One region of the Cupriavidus sp. 09_S30 genome, then DNA from elsewhere that is predicted to be linked to it. Evidence: predicted binding sites of a transcription regulator. Region 1 holds the regulator's gene; each other region holds the start of a gene.
What was found. Region 1 encodes FNR, which switches genes on or off when oxygen is low (the NO sensors DNR and NnrR bind a similar motif). Its sites were predicted from a motif close to TTGATNNNNATCAA; they were not measured.

Region 1 (5,636 bases):
GCTCCACGTTCACTGCAGCCTGGCCCAGCGCCTCGAAATCGATGTCCTGCTGATCCAGCAGCGCGGCCTGAATCTGCGCCTGCGCATCCTCGAGCTGGGGCAGTTCATCCAGCGTGCGCAGCCCCAGATCGTCCAGGAATGCCTTGGTGGTCGCATACAGGGCCGGCCGACCCGGAACATCGCGGTGACCGATCACTTCGATCCACTCACGGTCCTCGAGCCGCTTGATCACTTCGGTGCTGACCGTGACACCGCGGATCTCCTCGATGTCGCCACGCGTGACGGGCTGCCGGTAAGCGATGATGGCCAGCGTCTCCATGACCGCACGCGAATATTTGGGCGGTTTTTCCGGATTCAGGCGATCCAGGTATTCCCGCATTCCCGGCCGGCTCTGGAAGCGCCAACCGCTGGCCAGGGCCACCAGCTCCACGCCGCGCTGCTGCCAGTCCTGGCGCAGCTCTTCCAGCAGCACACGAATGGTATCGGCGCCCACCTCATCGGCAAACAGGCGGCGCAGGTCGGCAACACGCAAGGGCTCCTGCGCACAGATCAGCGCGGTCTCGAGGACGATTTTCGCCTCTTGGGTATTCATATATGGATGTGTGCAGCCTGTCTTTGCACCTGCCTCCGGCAGACGCCAGAGGTTTCGGGAATTTCGGATTCAGCGAGGCCGAAGCGCCATCGCCATCTCATTGTGCGGCCGGCCGGCATGCCATCCGCATGAAAGCCGCGCGCCCATCTTGTTCTGCTTCGGGTTGCCGGGTCAGTCCGGCGGAGAATTGCCCTGCCGCCGGCATCGGCGCCGACCGTAAGGCCTCTTGCGTCGCGCTGCCCTTCTGGAGCAGCGACATGGCACGAAATGGCTGAACCCTTTCGGCCGCAAGAACGATGCAGTCAACCGCACGGCGTACGCGTTTCCCGCAACACAATGCCAAGCCGGTCTTTTGAACCGGATCTTTTCAACCGGAGTGGCTTGCTGCGAGGGGGCCCGGCCGCCAGGAGCATCCTGCCCGGCAAGGCAATCCGGCCAGCATGTGATGCTGCCCGGCGAGACCGCGGCTGCGCCAGCGCGATACTGCAATTCTGCCGATTGTATGGCATTCCGGGCCGGCGCTGCAACCGCCCCGTCGGTGGGATGCGCCCGCCACTTCGGCCGGCACGAGCCGCATCGGCCACCCACCACGGTGTCGGCTCAGAAGACGACGCAGAAACCGTGCTCGGCGAGGGTGTGCGGCAAGACCGCGGCCCGGGCCAGACCGGCCACGCCGAATGCCGTCACCGCCACGCCGGCGCTGGCGCGCACCCAGGGCCGGCGCGACCACTGCCGCAACAGGCCCGATAGGCCTGACAGCATCAGCAGGTTGGGCAAGGTGCCAAGACCGAACACGCCCATGAGCAAGCCCCCCGACAAAGCGTTGCCCGCAAGCAACGACAAGGCCAGCGCACCATAGACCATGCCGCACGGCACCAGCCCCCACGCCAGGCCGATGCCGAAGCGGCGCAACAGCCGCCCGCGGCCGGCCACGAGCGGCGTGCTGGCCGGCTGGCGCGCGCGTGTGGCGGCGCCCAGCCTTCGCGCGACACCGCCGGCAACCCGCGCCGCCAGCCGCTCCAGAACCGCGAACTGTGGCGTGCGCCCGCCCAGCAGCCAGAGCCCCGACAGCACCAGCATCAGGCTGCCGGCAATGAAGAGCGCGCGCTGCACGGGCAGATAGTCGGCACGCCACGCCCCGGCGCCGACCGCGCCAAGCGCCGCGCCCAGCAACATATAGGTAGAGACGCGGCCCACGTGCATCGCCAGTTGCTCGCACAGCCAGTCGCGTGGCCTGCGCAGCACTGCAACGGGGATGCCCTCGCGCCGCTGCTCGACGGCAAGCGCAATGCCGCCGCACATCGCAGCGCAGTGCACGCCACCCAGCAAGGCCAGCAGAAATACGCTGAAAAACACTGCGACAGTCAACTTTCACTCCCCTTCAGATCGCTACGCACAGTAAAATGCATTTATTGTGCCCTCGCAGCTTACTTAAACAGGCCCCCAATTGCTCAATTCCATTCCCGTCACCGCAATGTCGCCCCGTTGCTCGTCCTGCTCGCTGGGGCATCTGTGCGTACCGGTCGGCATGAATCGCAATGACGTTGAGAAGATCGATTCGCTGGTCAAGGAGCGCGTGCGAGTCCACAAGGGCGAGACCCTCTATCGGCTGGGCGAGCCCCTCAGCGCGGTCTACGCCGTGCGCTTCGGCACGCTGAAGACGCATGTGACGATGGAGGACGGCCGCTCCCAGATCACCGGCTTCCACCTCCCCGGCGAGGTCGTCGGCCTCGACGGCCTGGGCGAGATGCAGCATGCCTCCGATGCCACGGCGCTGGAAGACACCGAGGTCTGCGTGATGCGCTTCCAGGACTTGCAGACACTGTCGGCCGACGTGCCCTCCCTGCAGCAGCAGTTCCTGCGACTGATGAGCAAGGAGATCACGCAGGACCAGGTCATGCTGCTCACGCTGGGCTCGATGCGCGCCGAAGAGCGCCTCGCCGCCTTCCTCGTCAACCTGTCCGAGCGCCTGTCCGAACGCGGCTACTCGTCCACCGAGTTCGTGCTGCGCATGAGCCGCGAGGAAATCGGCAGCTATCTCGGCCTGAAGCTCGAGACGGTCAGCCGGCTGTTCTCCCGTTTCGCCGAAGCCGGCCTGATCCAGATCCGCCAGCGCCACGTCAAGCTGGTCGACGTGCCCGGCATCAAGCAAGTCTACGGCAAGGCCTGCTGAGGCGGCGACCGCCGCAGGCGCGGCAGGCCGCCGCCCGCGGCAAGCCATATCGCGCCACCCGCGGCCGGCGCCCGTCATCGCCTACTCCAGTTCGTCGGTATCGCTCAGGCGGATCGGCATCGTGTAGAGCGTCAACGCGCTAGACAGGGCGCACAACAGCCACGCCAGCAGGAATCCGATCGTATAGACGGCCTCGCGCGAGGCCTCGATGGGCCGGCCGAACAGGCTGAGGTCGCTCGGGTCCACCAGCGAGAACACCACCGCGGTCGCCAGCCCGCCGACCAAGAAGGCCGGCCACAGTACCCACATCAGCCAGCGCGCCCTCATGGCCGCCCCGCTGCCGGCGCCATCGCCGCCCGTTGCGGCCCCTGCCGCTCCACCACCAGGCCATGTTGCTTCACGCCCTCGACGATGGGCTTGTCCGGATGGCTCATGGCCAGCCAGATGGTGAAGCCACAGGCCACCATCGCCGCCAGCGGGCCGCTCATGAGCAGCCACGGCCAGGGTTCCTTCCACCAGGGATTGCTTTGTTGCTTCATCAAGCGGGCCTCCGTAGTCGGTTGTCGGCTGGGTCCTTGCATGGAAACGCTCACTGCTTTCATTCGGCAAGGGCAGTGCTGCCGCCCTTGCCTGTCTGCTACCCCTGCGCGAGGCTACAGGTCGCGCGGCACGATGAAGCTGGTCGACTGGCTGATCTCGACTTCGCGCTCACCCTCGCCCTTCACCGTCACGTTGATCTTGTGCGTGCCCTGGCGCGCCTCCTCGATCGGCACCCGCACGCGAATCGGCAGCAGCCGGTTCGAGGTCGGCGCGATCTCGCCGATGACGCCGTCGTACTCCACCGTCATGTGGCCAAGCTCGGCACTGTCCGCGCGGATGGCGATGCGCATCGGCGACTCGCTGGTGTTGATCACCTGCAGGCGGTAGACGTTCTCGATCCAGCGCCCTTCCACTTCGCGCCCGAGGGCGCCGCGGTCGCGGATGATGTCGACCTTGAGCGGGGTACGCAACATCAGCGACACCGCGAAGCCGGCCAGCAGCGCGAACCAGATCGCTGTGTAGATCATCACGCGCGGACGCAGCAGGCGCGCGCGCGCCGACTTGGCCGTCAGGCCCTTGCGCATCGCGTTCTCGGACGTGTAGCGGATCAGCCCGCGCGGGTACTCCATCTTGTCCATCACCTGGTTGCAGGCATCGATGCAGGCGCCACAGCCGATGCAATCGTACTGCAGCCCGTCGCGGATATCGATGCCGGTCGGGCAGACCTGCACGCAGATGCTGCAGTTGACGCAGTCACCCAGCCCCGCGGCGCGATGGTCGGCCTTGCGCGAACGGCTGCCGCGCGGATCGCCGCGCCCCGTATCGTAGGTGACCACAAAGGTGTCGCGGTCCACCATCACGCTCTGGAAGCGGGCGTACGGGCACATGTACTTGCACACCTGTTCGCGCATGAAGCCGGCGTTGCCCCAGGTGGCGAAGGCGTAGAACAGCATCCAGAAGATCTGCCAGGGCCCCAGCGCCAGGTGCATCACCTCACCGCCGAGTTCGCGGATCGGTGCGAAGTAGCCGATGAAGGTGAAGCCGGTCCACAGCGCCACCAGGATCCACAGCACATGCTTGGTCGCCTTCAGGCGCAGCTTGCGCAAGCTCCATGGATCGCTGTCGAGGCGGATGCGCGCGAAGCGGTCCCCTTCGACATGCCGCTCGATCCACATGAAGATCTCGGTGTAGACCGTCTGCGGGCAAGCGTAGCCGCAGAACAGGCGCCCCGCGATGGCTGTGAACAGGAACAGCGCCAGCGCGGAAATCACCAGCAGCACGCTCAGGTAGATCACATCCTGCGGCCACAGCACCAGCCCGAAGATGTAGAACTTGCGCGCGCCGAGGTCGAACAGCACGGCCTGGCGGCCGTTCCATTGCAGCCACGGCGTGCCGTAGTAGATCAGCTGCGTTAGCAGCACCATCCAGACACGCCAGTTCGAGAAGGCCCCGCTCACCGAGCGGGGGTAGATCTTGCGGCGTACCTCGTACAGCGCCTCGTCAACCGACTCGCCCGAGGCTAACGCCTCGGCCTTGCGGATCAGAGGTTCCATCCCCGGCGTATTCATTACCTAGCTCCAGCGCACGCGCCTTGCGGCGCGGCGCGATGCGAGATCCTCATTGAGAAGCTCCCGCCGTGTTGGACAAGCCCCAGACGTAGGCGCTCAGCATGCGGATGCGCTCAGGCGTCAGGATTTCCTCGTGGGCCGGCATATGGTTGTTGCGGCCCTTCTGGATGCCCTCGACGATCGTGGCTTCCGAACTGCCATAGAGCCACGTGTTGTCGGTCAGGTTGGGCGCGCCCAGCGCCTGGTTGCCCTTGCCGTTCGACCCGTGGCAGGCCGCGCAGGTCGACTTGAAGGTGCTCTCGCCACGCGCGGCCCGGATCGGGTCGGAGGCCAGGCCGGACAGCGATCGCACATACTGCGCCACGTCACCGGCCAGCTTGGCATCGATGACAGCGGCGAACGGCGGCATCACACCGTTGCGCCCCTTGGTGATGGTCTGCTGGATGGTCTCGGGCTCGCCACCGTACAGCCAGTCATGGTCGGTCAGGTTGGGGAAGCCGCGGCTGCCGCGCGCGTCCGAACCGTGGCACTGCGCGCAGTAGTTCAGGAACAGCCGCTGCCCGATTTCCCGTGCCTCGGGATCGGCCGCCACCTGCTTGATGTCCATCTTCATGTACTTGGCGTACACCGAGTTCTGCAGCTTCTCGGCCGCCTGCCGGTGCGCGGCAAGCTCGCTCTGCGTGGAGAACTTCAGCAAGCCGGCGTAGGAGCCGAGCCCGGGGTACAGCGCCAGATAGCCCAGCGCGAAGATGCAGGCCAGCAG
Region 2 (5,636 bases), on a different contig from region 1:
AGGAGGCGACGCGCTGCTCGGCGGACAGTCCGGCCAGCAGTGTCGCGTGCTCGGATTCGCGCACGATCTCGGCGCTCATCATCTTCAGCAAGCGGTGCTGCACACTGCGCGTCTCGCGGCAGAGCGCTTCCAGCACGCCGAAGGGGATCACGCAAACGGCGCTGTCTTCCAGCGCGATGGCGTCGCAGATGTGGGTTTCCGAGTCGATGCCGTCCAGCCCGATGGTCTCGCCGGCCAGGAAGAAAGCGGTGACCTGGTCGCCGCCGGCGGGCGATGGCACCACCGTCTTGACGGTGCCGGCGCGCAGCGTGTAGAGGCTCTTGAATGCATCGCCCGCGCGGAACAGATACTGCCCGCGCTTGACCAGCCGCCAGGTGCGCCCGTCAGCGGGGGTCGGCTGTGACTGCGCGCACAGGCCGGCGCAGGCGCCGTGGAGCAAGCAGCGGCTGCAGCGGCTTACGGCATCATCGGTGCCGGGCATCGCCTGGTCGGGGCGCAGGGTGGCAAGAGAAACAGGAATCGCGTCCACGCTGACGTGGGGGCAGGTCTCGAGCATGCGGGTATCCCTCGCTGAGGTATTTGTGCGTGGCATCCGGCACGGGGTGGCGTCGTCGCGCCCCGTGGTGGGTCGCCATCCTTGTCGGCCTCGCCGAAGAGCGCAGGCCGGCGGCACGAACCGCTGAACGGTGCTGCCAGTATTTCATCGGCAAGATGCCGATCCAATCAGCCTGCGCTGAATCGCATGTCATCCAGCCGGGAGGGTTTGTCAGGTTTCCCTGACCGATGCCCGGCGGTACCCCGTCTGCGCCGCCTGGTGATGCGGCCGGGGCGACTCCTCTCAAGAAGGGAGAGGGCGGCGCGCTCCGAAGCGCCTTGCGCGCTAGACGCGGAAGAAGGGCGCAGCGGTGCCGCAGTGGTTGCTCTGCTCCCGATCGCGCCGCAGCACATCGGTCAGTATGCCGACGTCCGCGCCCAGCGACCGTACCGCATCGTCCAGCGTGAGGATGCCGATCACAGTGAACTCGCTATCCTTGACGGCGAGGCGCCGCACGCCATGCGCCAGCATGCTGCGCATAGCGTCGCTCACTGCCGCGTGGCCCTCCGTGGTGATCACGCCCGGCGTCATCACGGAGGAAACCGGCGCGTCGGCGCAGGCAGGGAAGTCGGCCAACCCGTGCACGACCATATCGCGGTCGGTGATGACCCCGAGGATGCGGTAGTAGGGACCGGCCTTCTCGGTGACGAACAAGAGCTTGGCGTGACGATCGCGCATGAGCCGGGCCGCGTCCCGCAACGTGCACGACACGGGAACGTGATGCACCACGCGGGAACAGACTTCGTCGACTCTCATGGACGGCTCCTGGCATGCGGGCCTCTACACCACTTCAGCCACTTCAATCTATGGCCGGCGCTTCGCGCCATCTTGATCAGGCCTCAATCCCCCATCTCACGCCGGTTCCGGCGTGCGCGGCCTACGGTTCTTCGGCCCGTACCAGCAGCACCGGCAGCCTGCTCTTGCGCACCACCCCCTCGGCCACGCTGCCGGTCACCAGGCGGGACAGGCCGCGCCGGCCGTGCGTGCCCAGCACGAGCAGGTCGGCGCCCCACAACTCGGCTTCGGCGACGATGGTGTCGGAGAGCTGCCCGGGCGCGACCGGCTTGGTGATCAGGCGCGTCGTGCCGGATACGCCCGCCGCGGCGAACTCGCTGGCCGCCAAGGCCAGGAGCTCCTCGCCGGCGGCGATCATCTCGCGGTGCAACTGGCCGGGCTCGTAGTAGCGGGCCTCGTACAGCATGTCGACCTCGTCCGCGATAGAGATCGCTTCGATGGTGCCGCCGCAGGCCTTGGCCAGTCCGATGGCCTGTTGCATTGCCAGGTCGGCGCAGCGGCTGCCATCCAGCGCCAGCAGGATGCGTTGGTACATGGGAGTCTCCTCGGGGCTGACCGGTGATCAAGCCGCGGCGCGGGCCGCGGCCGCCTGCGCGGGCGCCTCTCGCACGAGCAGCACGGGTACGTCGCACTCGCGCGCCAGGCTTTCGGCCACGCTGCCCAGCAGCAGGCGGCGTAGCCCATGCCGGCCGTGCGTGCCGATCACGACCATGTCCGCGCCGCACGCCTTGGCCGCCTTGCGGATGGTCGACGGAATGTCGCCCAAGGTCAGCACATCGTCGATGAGGCGGATGCCGTTGGCTACGCCCGCCGCACTCGCGGCGGCGGAAGCATCGCGCAGCAGGGCGTCGCTGGCGACAACGAGTTCCGGCCCCAGCGTGCCGGCGTCGACGTAGCCGAGGTCGTATTTCAGGAAGCCATAGTCGATGACGTGGAGAATCTCCAGCTTCGCCTTGGCCGAGGCCGCCAGGGAGATGGCTTGTTGCAATGCCTGCCGGGCGCAGTGGCTGTCGTCGATGGCGACCAGGATGGTGTGGGGCATGGTGTCGGACTCCTTGTTCTGTGTGCCGGGCGCGGGATTCTGTGGCAAGCGAGCGTCTGCACCAACTCCCGCTGCTTGCTGCTCCATTGCATTCAGTTTGGTCCGATGCGGGCTGTTCGGCTTGATCTGGATCAGAAGATCGCGTGGATCGCGGATCACGGATCGAAGGCGGCACATCCTGGCCTCAGGACCCGTCAGGCGAGGGGAGGCGCGCCATGGTTCGCTCGTCAAGCCGGCGGAGCCAAGGAGCGGCGGCTGTTGCACTGCGGTACGCATTGCGTATCCTGAAGGTGTGATGCAGCGGGGACTGGCGTGAGGGCTGGTTGCCGCCATCGGGTCAGACGGGCCACGGGCGGCCTCGGGGGGCTTGGCAATGATATCGGTCGACTTCCTCCTCATCGGCGGCGGACTTGCCGCCGCCACTGCGGCACGCACGCTGCGCGACGAGGGGGCTCAGGGCAGCGTGATGATCCTGGCGCAGGAAGACAGGCTGCCCTATCATCGCCCGCCGCTGTGCGGCCGCTTCCTTGGCCCGGGCGGCGACGAGGCGCGCCTGGAGATCCACCAGGATTCCTTCTACCGGGACCGGCGCATTGCGGTCCGGCGCAAGACCAGAGTGGATTCGGTGCGGCTGCGGGCGCACGCGGTGCACACCACCGACGGCAACAAGTACCGCTACGGCAAACTGCTGATTGCAAGCGGAGGCTCGCCGCGCCGCCTGGGCGTGCCGCACGAGGGGCTCGGCGGCGTGCACTACCTGCACAATGTGGACGACGCACAGGCGATCCGCGAGGAGATCCGGCGCGGCGCGCGGCGGGTGGTGATCATCGGCGCCAGCTTCGTGGGCCTCGAATCGGCCAGCACGCTGCAGGACCTGGGGCTGCAAGTCACCGTGCTGGAGAAGGCACCCGCCTTGTTTCCCGCCTTGCACTCGCCGCTGCTGTCCGCCTATTTTGCCGAGCGCTGCCGTGCCAGCGGCGTGCGCGCGCTGCCCGGCACGACCGCCCACGCCTTGCTCGGCAACGGAAGAGTGCAGGCGGTGCGCACCAGTTGCGGCGAGGAGATTCCCTGTGACTTCGTCGTGGTCTCCGTCGGCATCGAGCCGAACACGGGCTTCCTGCGCGGTAGCGGGATCGCGCTGGACAACGGGGTGCTGGTCGATGCCTTCCTGCAGTCGAATGACCCCGATGTGTTCGCGGCAGGCGATGTCGCCAATTTCTTCGATACGGTCTTTGCGCAGCAGCGGCGCATCGAGCATTGGGACAATGCCGCCAAGCAGGGCGCGCTGGCCGCGCGCAATATGCTCGGACAGCGGCGCCGCTACGACGATGTCTCGATGTACTACGGCAATGCCTTCGGCACCAGCTTCAGCTTCTCCGGCAGCACCGACGATGTCGACGACACGGTGGCGCGCGGTTCGCTGGACGACAAGTCCTTCAGTCTCTTCTACCTGAAGGACAATGTGCCCCGCGCGCTGTTCTCGGTGGGGCGCAGCGCGGAGGAGACCTATGCGGCGGAAGCGCTGATCCGCTATCGCGTCAACCTGCATGCATCTCGGCATTCGCTGGCAGACGAGCAGGCCTCGCTGGAAACGCTGCCGCTGCAGTCTGTGCTGGTGCTGCAGGGCGGCGGCTGCCTGGGCGCCTTCGAATGCGGCGCGGTGCGTGCCATCGAGGAGGCCGGGGTGCGCCTGGATGCGGTCGCCGCCGTGTCCATCGGCGCGTTCAATGGGGCCATCATCGCAAGCCATCCGGTCGACGCCTCGGCCGCGCTGGCGGCATTCTGGCAGGAGCTGTCTGTCATGCCGGCGCCCATCCCCTTCGCGACGGTGCGCGGCATATTGAGCACCTTGCAGATCTTTGCGCTGGGCGTGCCGGGCTTCTTCCGCCCGCGCTGGATGGTGCCCTGGGTCGAGCAGGACGAGCTGCCGTGGGCCTGGACCAGCCTGTACGATGCCTCGCCGATGGAGGCCATGCTGCGGCGCTACGTCGATTTCGCCGCGCTCAAGTCGAGCCCGGTGCGCCTTCTGATCAGTGCCGCCAACGTCAGGACCGGCCAGCTCGAAGTCTTCGACAGCTATGTCGACGACCTCACGCCCGCGCACCTGATGGCCAGCGGCAGCCTGCCGCCAGGCCTGCCCTGGACCATGGTGGGAGACCAGGCCTTCTGGGATGGCGGCATCGTCAGCAATTCGCCGGTCGACCTGGTGATGGAGCGCTGCGGCCCGGTGGGCAAGCGGATCTTCGTCGTCGACCTCTTCTCTGCCAGCCGCCGGCTGCCGGCCAACCTGGCGGAGGTGATGCTGCGGCGCGACGAGATCGTCTATGCCGACCGCATGCAGAATGACGCGCGCTTCGTCGAGGTCGCTGGCGAGTTCCGCGAGCTGGTGCGCGAGATCCTGCAACTGGCCGATCCCGAGACCGTGCGCGTGCTGGCGCAGCGTCCCCGCTTCATCCGCCTGATGGGTAACCGCGCCGGCATCACCCTGGCGCGCATCGCGCGCGAAAGCGACCCGGACATGCCGCCGTCGCGGGACTATGACTTCTCCAGCGAAGCGATCGCGCGGCTGCAGGCGCAGGGCTATGACAGCGCCCGCCGCGTGCTGGCGGAGCTGCACGCGATCGTGCCCGCGCCCGAGGATGACCACGGGCGCTGACTCGCGCAACGACGCCGGCTGCGCGGAGCGAACGCCTCAATGGACCGGCGCGGGCGCCGGCGCGTCCTCAGGCAGGGTGGCCGCTGGAGTCGAAGTCGGGAAACTCCGCATCGAGCACCTCGAACACCTGCGCGGCCTTGCCCGTCAGCAGGCTCGAATCCATGCCACGCAGCAGGTGCTCGTCCGAGCGCAGCCATTTATAGGCCAGCTGCACATCGTCGAGGGTGGGTTCCAGGGCAAGGATCTGGGCGATCACTTCGGCCTCGAAGGGGCCGATCACCTCGCGGATCTGCACCGCGCTCGCCATAAGCTGGCGCGGGTGGGCGGGCATTGCCTTGTTCATTGCGTATCTCCTGTACTGGGCGGCTCCCGAGTCGCGCCGTGCACGCGCCGTGCTGCGCCGACCCCGGTGCCGAGCGCATCGGCTGCCGCTGTGTCGGGCAGCAGGCCCATGGCGGAATCGCAATGGGTCGATCCAGCCCACCACGGCGCACGCAACGGCAGGCGTCGCCATCTTTAACTTTAGTCGCGCTCCAAGCCGTGTGGAT
Region 3 (5,636 bases), 1.7 Mb from region 1:
TGGGCATGTTGGCATCGGTGGCCTTGTCCATGGCCAGGCGCAGGCGCGGGTTGGAGTCCGCATCGCCGCCGCCGAGCTTGGCGGCAACCGTGATTTCCTTGATCAGGCGAGTCCAGATCTTGCCGCGCTTGGCGTCAGCTGCGGCTTTTTTGTGCTTGATATTGGCCCATTTTGAATGACCGGCCATGATTCTCTCCGAGGCGGAATGCTGGGGCGGCGCGCAGGTGTCTGCCGCCGCCGGGTGTACCGGGCGCGCCCGCCGTGCCGATGGGATCGGACACGGCGGGCGCACCATGTAATTGTTGTGCCTTGCTGCTGGCTATAATCAACCCTGCATTTTATCACGCGCCCCCGCCGGCGCCGGGGGCAGCGCGCCCGCCCGCGCCGTGCGCCACCGGAACGAGACACGCCATGGCAGAACCCATCGTCCTTGCCAAGAATGCCCAGCACGAGCTGGCCCTGTTGCCCCAGATGGGCAACCGCCACGGATTGATCACCGGCGCCACCGGCACCGGCAAGACAGTGACCCTGCAGACGCTGGCCCAGGGCTTCTCGCGCCTGGGTGTGCCGGTCTTCCTGGCCGATGTCAAGGGCGACCTCGCCGGCATCTCCCAGCCCGGACAGCCATCCGACAAGCTCAAGGCGCGCCTGCAGGAACTGCAGTTGCCGGAGCCGGCCTGGGGCGCCTGCCCGGCCACGCTGTGGGACGTATTCGGGCAGAAGGGGCACCCGGTCCGCGCCACCATCTCGCACATGGGGCCGCTGCTGCTGTCGCGCATGCTCGAGTTGAACGATACCCAGCAGGGCGTGCTCAACCTGGTCTTCCGCATCGCCGATGCCAACGGACTGCTGCTGCTCGACGCCAAGGACCTGCGCGCGATGCTGCAGTACGTGGGCGACAAAGCGGGCCAGTTCACCACCGAGTACGGCAATATCTCGGCCGCCTCGATCGGCGCGATCCAACGCGGCCTGATGGCGCTGGAATCGCAGGGCGCCGATGTCTTCTTCGGCGAGCCGATGCTGAACCTCGAAGACCTCATCCAGACCGACAAGGGCCAGGGTGTGGTCAACATCCTGGCGGCGGACCGGCTGCTGAACTCGCCCAAGCTGTACGCTACCTTCCTGCTGTGGATGCTGTCGGAATTGTTCGAGAAGCTGCCCGAGGCGGGCGACCTGGACAAGCCCAAGCTGGTGTTCTTCTTCGACGAGGCCCACCTGCTGTTCAATGACGCGCCCAAGGCCCTGCTCGACAAGATCGAGCAAGTGGTGCGGCTGATCCGCTCCAAGGGCGTGGGCGTGTACTTCGTCACGCAGAATCCGGCCGACATCCCCGACACCGTGCTCGGGCAGTTGGGCAACCGCGTGCAGCACGCGCTGCGCGCCTTCACTCCGCGCGACCAGAAAGCGGTCAAGGTGGCGGCCACCACCATGCGTGCCAACCCCGGGCTGGACCTGGAGAAGGCAATCGGTGAGCTGGGCGTGGGCGAGGCCCTGGTCTCGCTGCTGGATGCCAAGGGCACCCCGGGCGTGACCGAGCGCGCCTGGGTGCTGGCGCCCGGCAGCCGCATCGGACCCATCACCGACGACGAGCGCAAGCAACTGATGGCCACCTCGCTGGTGGCCGGTGCCTACGAGCAGGCCATCGACCGCGAATCAGCCTATGAAAAGCTGAAGGGCCGCGTGGCAGCCCCGGCGGGCAACGGCGCGCCCGCGCCGGCTAGCACGGATACGCCGGCCGAAGGCAGCGCGGCGGGTGGCTGGCTCGAGCAGGCGGGCGAGATTCTCGGCGGCCTGACGCGCGGCACCGGCAAGAGCGGGCGCGGTGACTCCATCCTGGAGTCGATGGCCAAGTCGGCGGCACGCACCGTCGGCTCGCAGGTCGGGCGCGAGCTGATCCGCGGCGTGCTGGGGAGCCTGCTCGGCTCGGGCAAGAAGAAGTAGGGCAGCCGACGCCGGGCACGGCGGCCGGCCCATTGCTTCAGCGGCCCGTGATCTGCCCGGCTGCCTGGGCGCGTGCCGCGTCCTCGCGCATCTTCTTGCGGAACAGCCTTGTGAAGAAGATGCCCATGCCGACGATGAAGGCGATCACGCCCAGGCTCATCAGGCCGACATCGGTGGTGAACAGGATCTTGATTGCAGCCATGGCTCGTCTCCGTAGTCTACGCACTGCCGTAAGGGGGCGGCTGGGACCTGCTGCGTTCCGCCAGGAACGCATCGCCGTCGACGCCGATCACGCGCCGGACGGCTGAGATTCAGACACGAGTGTAGGGGCATGTGCGGGCGGCGGGCCTTGAGGCCCGTCAAGCCCGCTGCAGACGGGCGGGCGCGCGCAGCGCCCGTGCTGGCGGCCGGGCGGCCGCGCGCGTCAGTTCTTGGTGCCGAACAGCCGGTCGCCGGCATCGCCCAGGCCGGGCACGATGTAGGCATGCTCGTCCAGGCGGCTGTCGAGCGAGGCCACGAACAGCTTCACGCCGGGATGCGCTTTCTGGAAGACCTCGACGCCTTCGGGGGCGGCCACCAGCGCGACAAAGGTGATGGCCTCGTCCTTGACGCCGCGGCGCTTGAGCACGTCCACCGCATGCGCGGCGGAATAGCCCGTGGCCACCATCGGGTCGCACAGGATGAAGCTGCGGTCTTCCACGTCAGGCAGGCGCACCAGGTATTCCACCGGACGGTGCTGCTCGTCGCGATAGACGCCGATATGGCCGATGCGCGCCGACGGGATCAGCTCTACCAGTCCGTCGCTCATGCCGACGCCCGCGCGCAGCACGGGCACGATGGTCAGCTTCTTGCCGGCGATCACGGGTGCGTCCAGGCCGACCAGCGGCGTCTCGATATGGCGGGTGGTCAGCGGCAGGTCGCGGGTGATCTCATAGCCCATCAACAGCGTGATCTCGCGCAGCAGCTCGCGGAAGGTGCGCGTGGAGGTCTCCTTGTCGCGCATATGCGAGAGCTTGTGCTGGATCAGCGGGTGGTCGAGGATGAACAGGTTGGGGAATCGCGGGTCTTGCTTCATGGCGGCTAGCGGGAGAGGGCAGCGTGCAGGGGGGGCCGCGGCGGCACGGGCTGCCTCGGCGGGATTGGCGCGATTGTAAAGGAAGCTGGGCCGGTCGCGTCGGGGCCGGCCGGCGCGGCGGCCGGCACGTGGCGCCCCCGCCGCGCCGCGCCTGCCGAAACCTGTCAGTCGACGGTGATGCTGGCGCTGCGCGCCACCTTGCCGAAGCGTTCATATTCCGACAGCGTCAGGGCCTGCAGCTCGGCTGCGCTCGATCCCTTCGGGCTGAAGCCGGCCACGCCGAGCTTTTCGCGCACGTCGGGCCGGGCCAGCGCCTCGACGAAGGCGGTATTGAGCGCCTGCACCACTGCGGGCGGCATGCCGGCCGGGCCATAGACGCCGAACCAGGGGTCGACCGCGTAGCCGGGCAGGCCGGCCTCGGCCAGCGTCGGCACATTGGGCAGCGACGGCGCGCGGCTCTTGCCCGCCACCGCCAGTGCGCGCAGCTTGCCAGCCTGGATGTGGGGCAGCGAGGCCGGCAGGTTGTCGAACATCACCTGCACGTGGCCGCCCAGCATGTCGTTGATGGCGGGGCTGCTGCCCTTGTACGGTACGTGGACCAGGCCGGTCTGCGTCATCTGCGAGAACATTGCCCCGGCCAGGTGCATCGACGTGCCGGCGCCGGCAGTGGCGTAGGTCAGCCCGGGGTGCAACTTGGCGTAGGCGATCAGTTCAGGCACGGTCTTGGCCGGCAGGGCAGGGCTGACCTCCAGCACGATGGTCGAGTTGCCCAGCAGGCTGATGGCGGTGAAGTCCTTGCGCGGGTCGAAGGGCACGTGGCGGTAGATGTGCGGGTTCAGCGCATTGGTGGAGATGGCCCCGAAGCCGATGGTGTAGCCGTCGGGCGCGGCCTTGGCCACCACACCCATGCCGATGTTGCCGCCCGCGCCGGGGCGGTTCTCCACCACCACCGGTTGGCCGAGCTTCTGTGCAACCTTCTCGCCCACGGTGCGGGCCACCAGGTCGGTGGTGCCGCCGGCCGCGTAAGGCACGATGAAGCGGATGGGCTTGCTCGGGTAGTCGCTGCCCGCCAGCGCGGGCGCGGACAGGATGGCCAGCCCGGCCGCGCAGGTGCCGGCAAGCGCGCCGGCCAGCAGGCGGCGGCGCCGCGCCGAGCGGGTGTCGGCTTGAGCCGACGGGAACGAGGTGGCCGGGGTGGCCGGGGTCTCGATCGGCGTTGTCATGGGGGAGTTTCTCCTTCGTATTGTTTGTCATTGGGCGGGCCCCGCTGCGGGGCGGGGCGCACAGCTTAAGGCAGAAGCGCCAGGCCTGCCAGCGGCCTCGCGGGTCCCGGGGCGCGGCCGATGCCGGCAGCGCTTTTCGCATACAATCGTCGCGTCGCCTGTATCGCGCTCCGCTCACCCACGACCGCCCGCCGTCCGGCGCGGCGGCGAAGCCATTCTTGCCGTGCCCGCATCCCCGAAAACCCTGTCCCTGCCAGCCGAGATGTCCTCGCCTACGCGCAGCGGGCTGGCCATTGCCGCCGTCGGTGCGGTGCTGTTTTCCGCCAAGGCGATCGTTGCCAAGCTGATGTACCGCTACCAGGTCGACGCCGTGATGGTGATCACCCTGCGCATGCTGTTCGCGGTACCGTTGTTCATGGCGATCGGCTGGTGGCAATCGCGCCGCCTGCCTGCGCTGTCCTGGGCCGACCGGGGGCGCGTGGTGTTCCTGGGCTTTATCGGCTACTACCTGTCCAGCTTCCTGGATTTCCTCGGCCTGCAGTACATCACCGCCGGGCTGGAGCGGCTGATCCTGTTCCTGACGCCGTCCTTCGTCCTGCTCGCCACCGCCTTGCTGTTCAAGCGCCCGATCTCGCCGCGGCAGTGGGTCTCGCTGCTGCTGGCCTATGCCGGCATCGTGCTGGTCTTCGCGCATGACCTGGATGTGAGCGGCAGCGGCGTCTGGCTGGGCGGCGGGCTGGTGCTGGGCAGCGCCATCACCTATTCCGTGTACCTGATCGCCAGCGGCGAACTGGTGCGGCGCGTCGGCTCGCTGCGCCTGGTCGCCTACGCCATGTGCGTTTCCACCGCGTGCTGCATCATCCAGTACCTGGTGCTGGGCCGCGCGCTGGCCGAACTGCTGCAGCCGGCCCCCGTGATGTGGCTGTCCGCGGTCAACGCGGTCTTCTGCACGGTGCTGCCGGTCTCGCTGACAATGGTGGCGGTCGCGCGCATCGGCGCGCCGATGGCCTCGCAGGCAGGCATGATCGGCCCGGTTTCCACCTTGCTGCTGGGATACTGGCTGCTGGGCGAGCCGATCAGCGGCGCACAGCTCGCGGGCAGCGCGCTGGTGCTGGGCGGCATGTACCTTCTGTCGGCGCGCAAGGCGTAAGCAGCCACGCGACGGCAACCCCGATACAAACAAGACAAGGAGAGTGAGATGGATCTCGGACTGCGTGGTAAGCATGCACTGGTGTGCGGCGCCAGCAAGGGCCTCGGCTTCGCCTGCGCCGATGCGCTGGCGGCCGAGGGCGTGGACGTGGTGATCGTGGCACGCGGCGCCGAGGCGCTGGAAAAAGCCGCGGCCGACCTGCGCGCGCGGCATGGCCGCCGCGTGTTGGCCGTGGCCACCGACATCA

Region 2: the regulator FNR is predicted to act here: its motif matches at 2,554-2,567, upstream of AC1Z3O_RS25020 (universal stress protein).
Region 3: the regulator FNR is predicted to act here: its motif matches at 2,291-2,304, upstream of AC1Z3O_RS13395 (DUF3149 domain-containing protein).

What each region holds. Positions count from the first base shown of each region.
Region 1 is NZ_JBXOWI010000001.1:1,125,677-1,131,312, reverse strand. It holds gene scpB (SMC-Scp complex subunit ScpB) at 1-592, opposite strand, end outside; gene AC1Z3O_RS05285 (sulfite exporter TauE/SafE family protein) at 1,193-1,960, opposite strand; gene fnr (fumarate/nitrate reduction transcriptional regulator Fnr) at 2,040-2,765, shown strand; gene AC1Z3O_RS05275 (hypothetical protein) at 2,847-3,092, opposite strand; gene AC1Z3O_RS05270 (hypothetical protein) at 3,089-3,304, opposite strand; gene ccoG (cytochrome c oxidase accessory protein CcoG) at 3,419-4,873, opposite strand; gene ccoP (cytochrome-c oxidase, cbb3-type subunit III) at 4,923-5,636, opposite strand, start outside.
Region 2 is NZ_JBXOWI010000002.1:1,086,835-1,092,470, forward strand. It holds gene AC1Z3O_RS25005 (helix-turn-helix domain-containing protein) at 1-556, opposite strand, end outside; gene AC1Z3O_RS25010 (CBS domain-containing protein) at 881-1,351, opposite strand; gene AC1Z3O_RS25015 (universal stress protein) at 1,473-1,925, opposite strand; gene AC1Z3O_RS25020 (universal stress protein) at 1,953-2,432, opposite strand; gene AC1Z3O_RS25025 (FAD-dependent oxidoreductase) at 2,806-5,088, shown strand; gene AC1Z3O_RS25030 (hypothetical protein) at 5,156-5,431, opposite strand.
Region 3 is NZ_JBXOWI010000001.1:2,824,952-2,830,587, reverse strand. It holds gene AC1Z3O_RS13405 (YebC/PmpR family DNA-binding transcriptional regulator) at 1-187, opposite strand, end outside; gene AC1Z3O_RS13400 (helicase HerA-like C-terminal domain-containing protein) at 412-1,941, shown strand; gene AC1Z3O_RS13395 (DUF3149 domain-containing protein) at 1,979-2,143, opposite strand; gene upp (uracil phosphoribosyltransferase) at 2,366-3,016, opposite strand; gene AC1Z3O_RS13385 (Bug family tripartite tricarboxylate transporter substrate binding protein) at 3,181-4,239, opposite strand; gene AC1Z3O_RS13380 (DMT family transporter) at 4,502-5,389, shown strand; gene AC1Z3O_RS13375 (SDR family oxidoreductase) at 5,438-5,636, shown strand, end outside.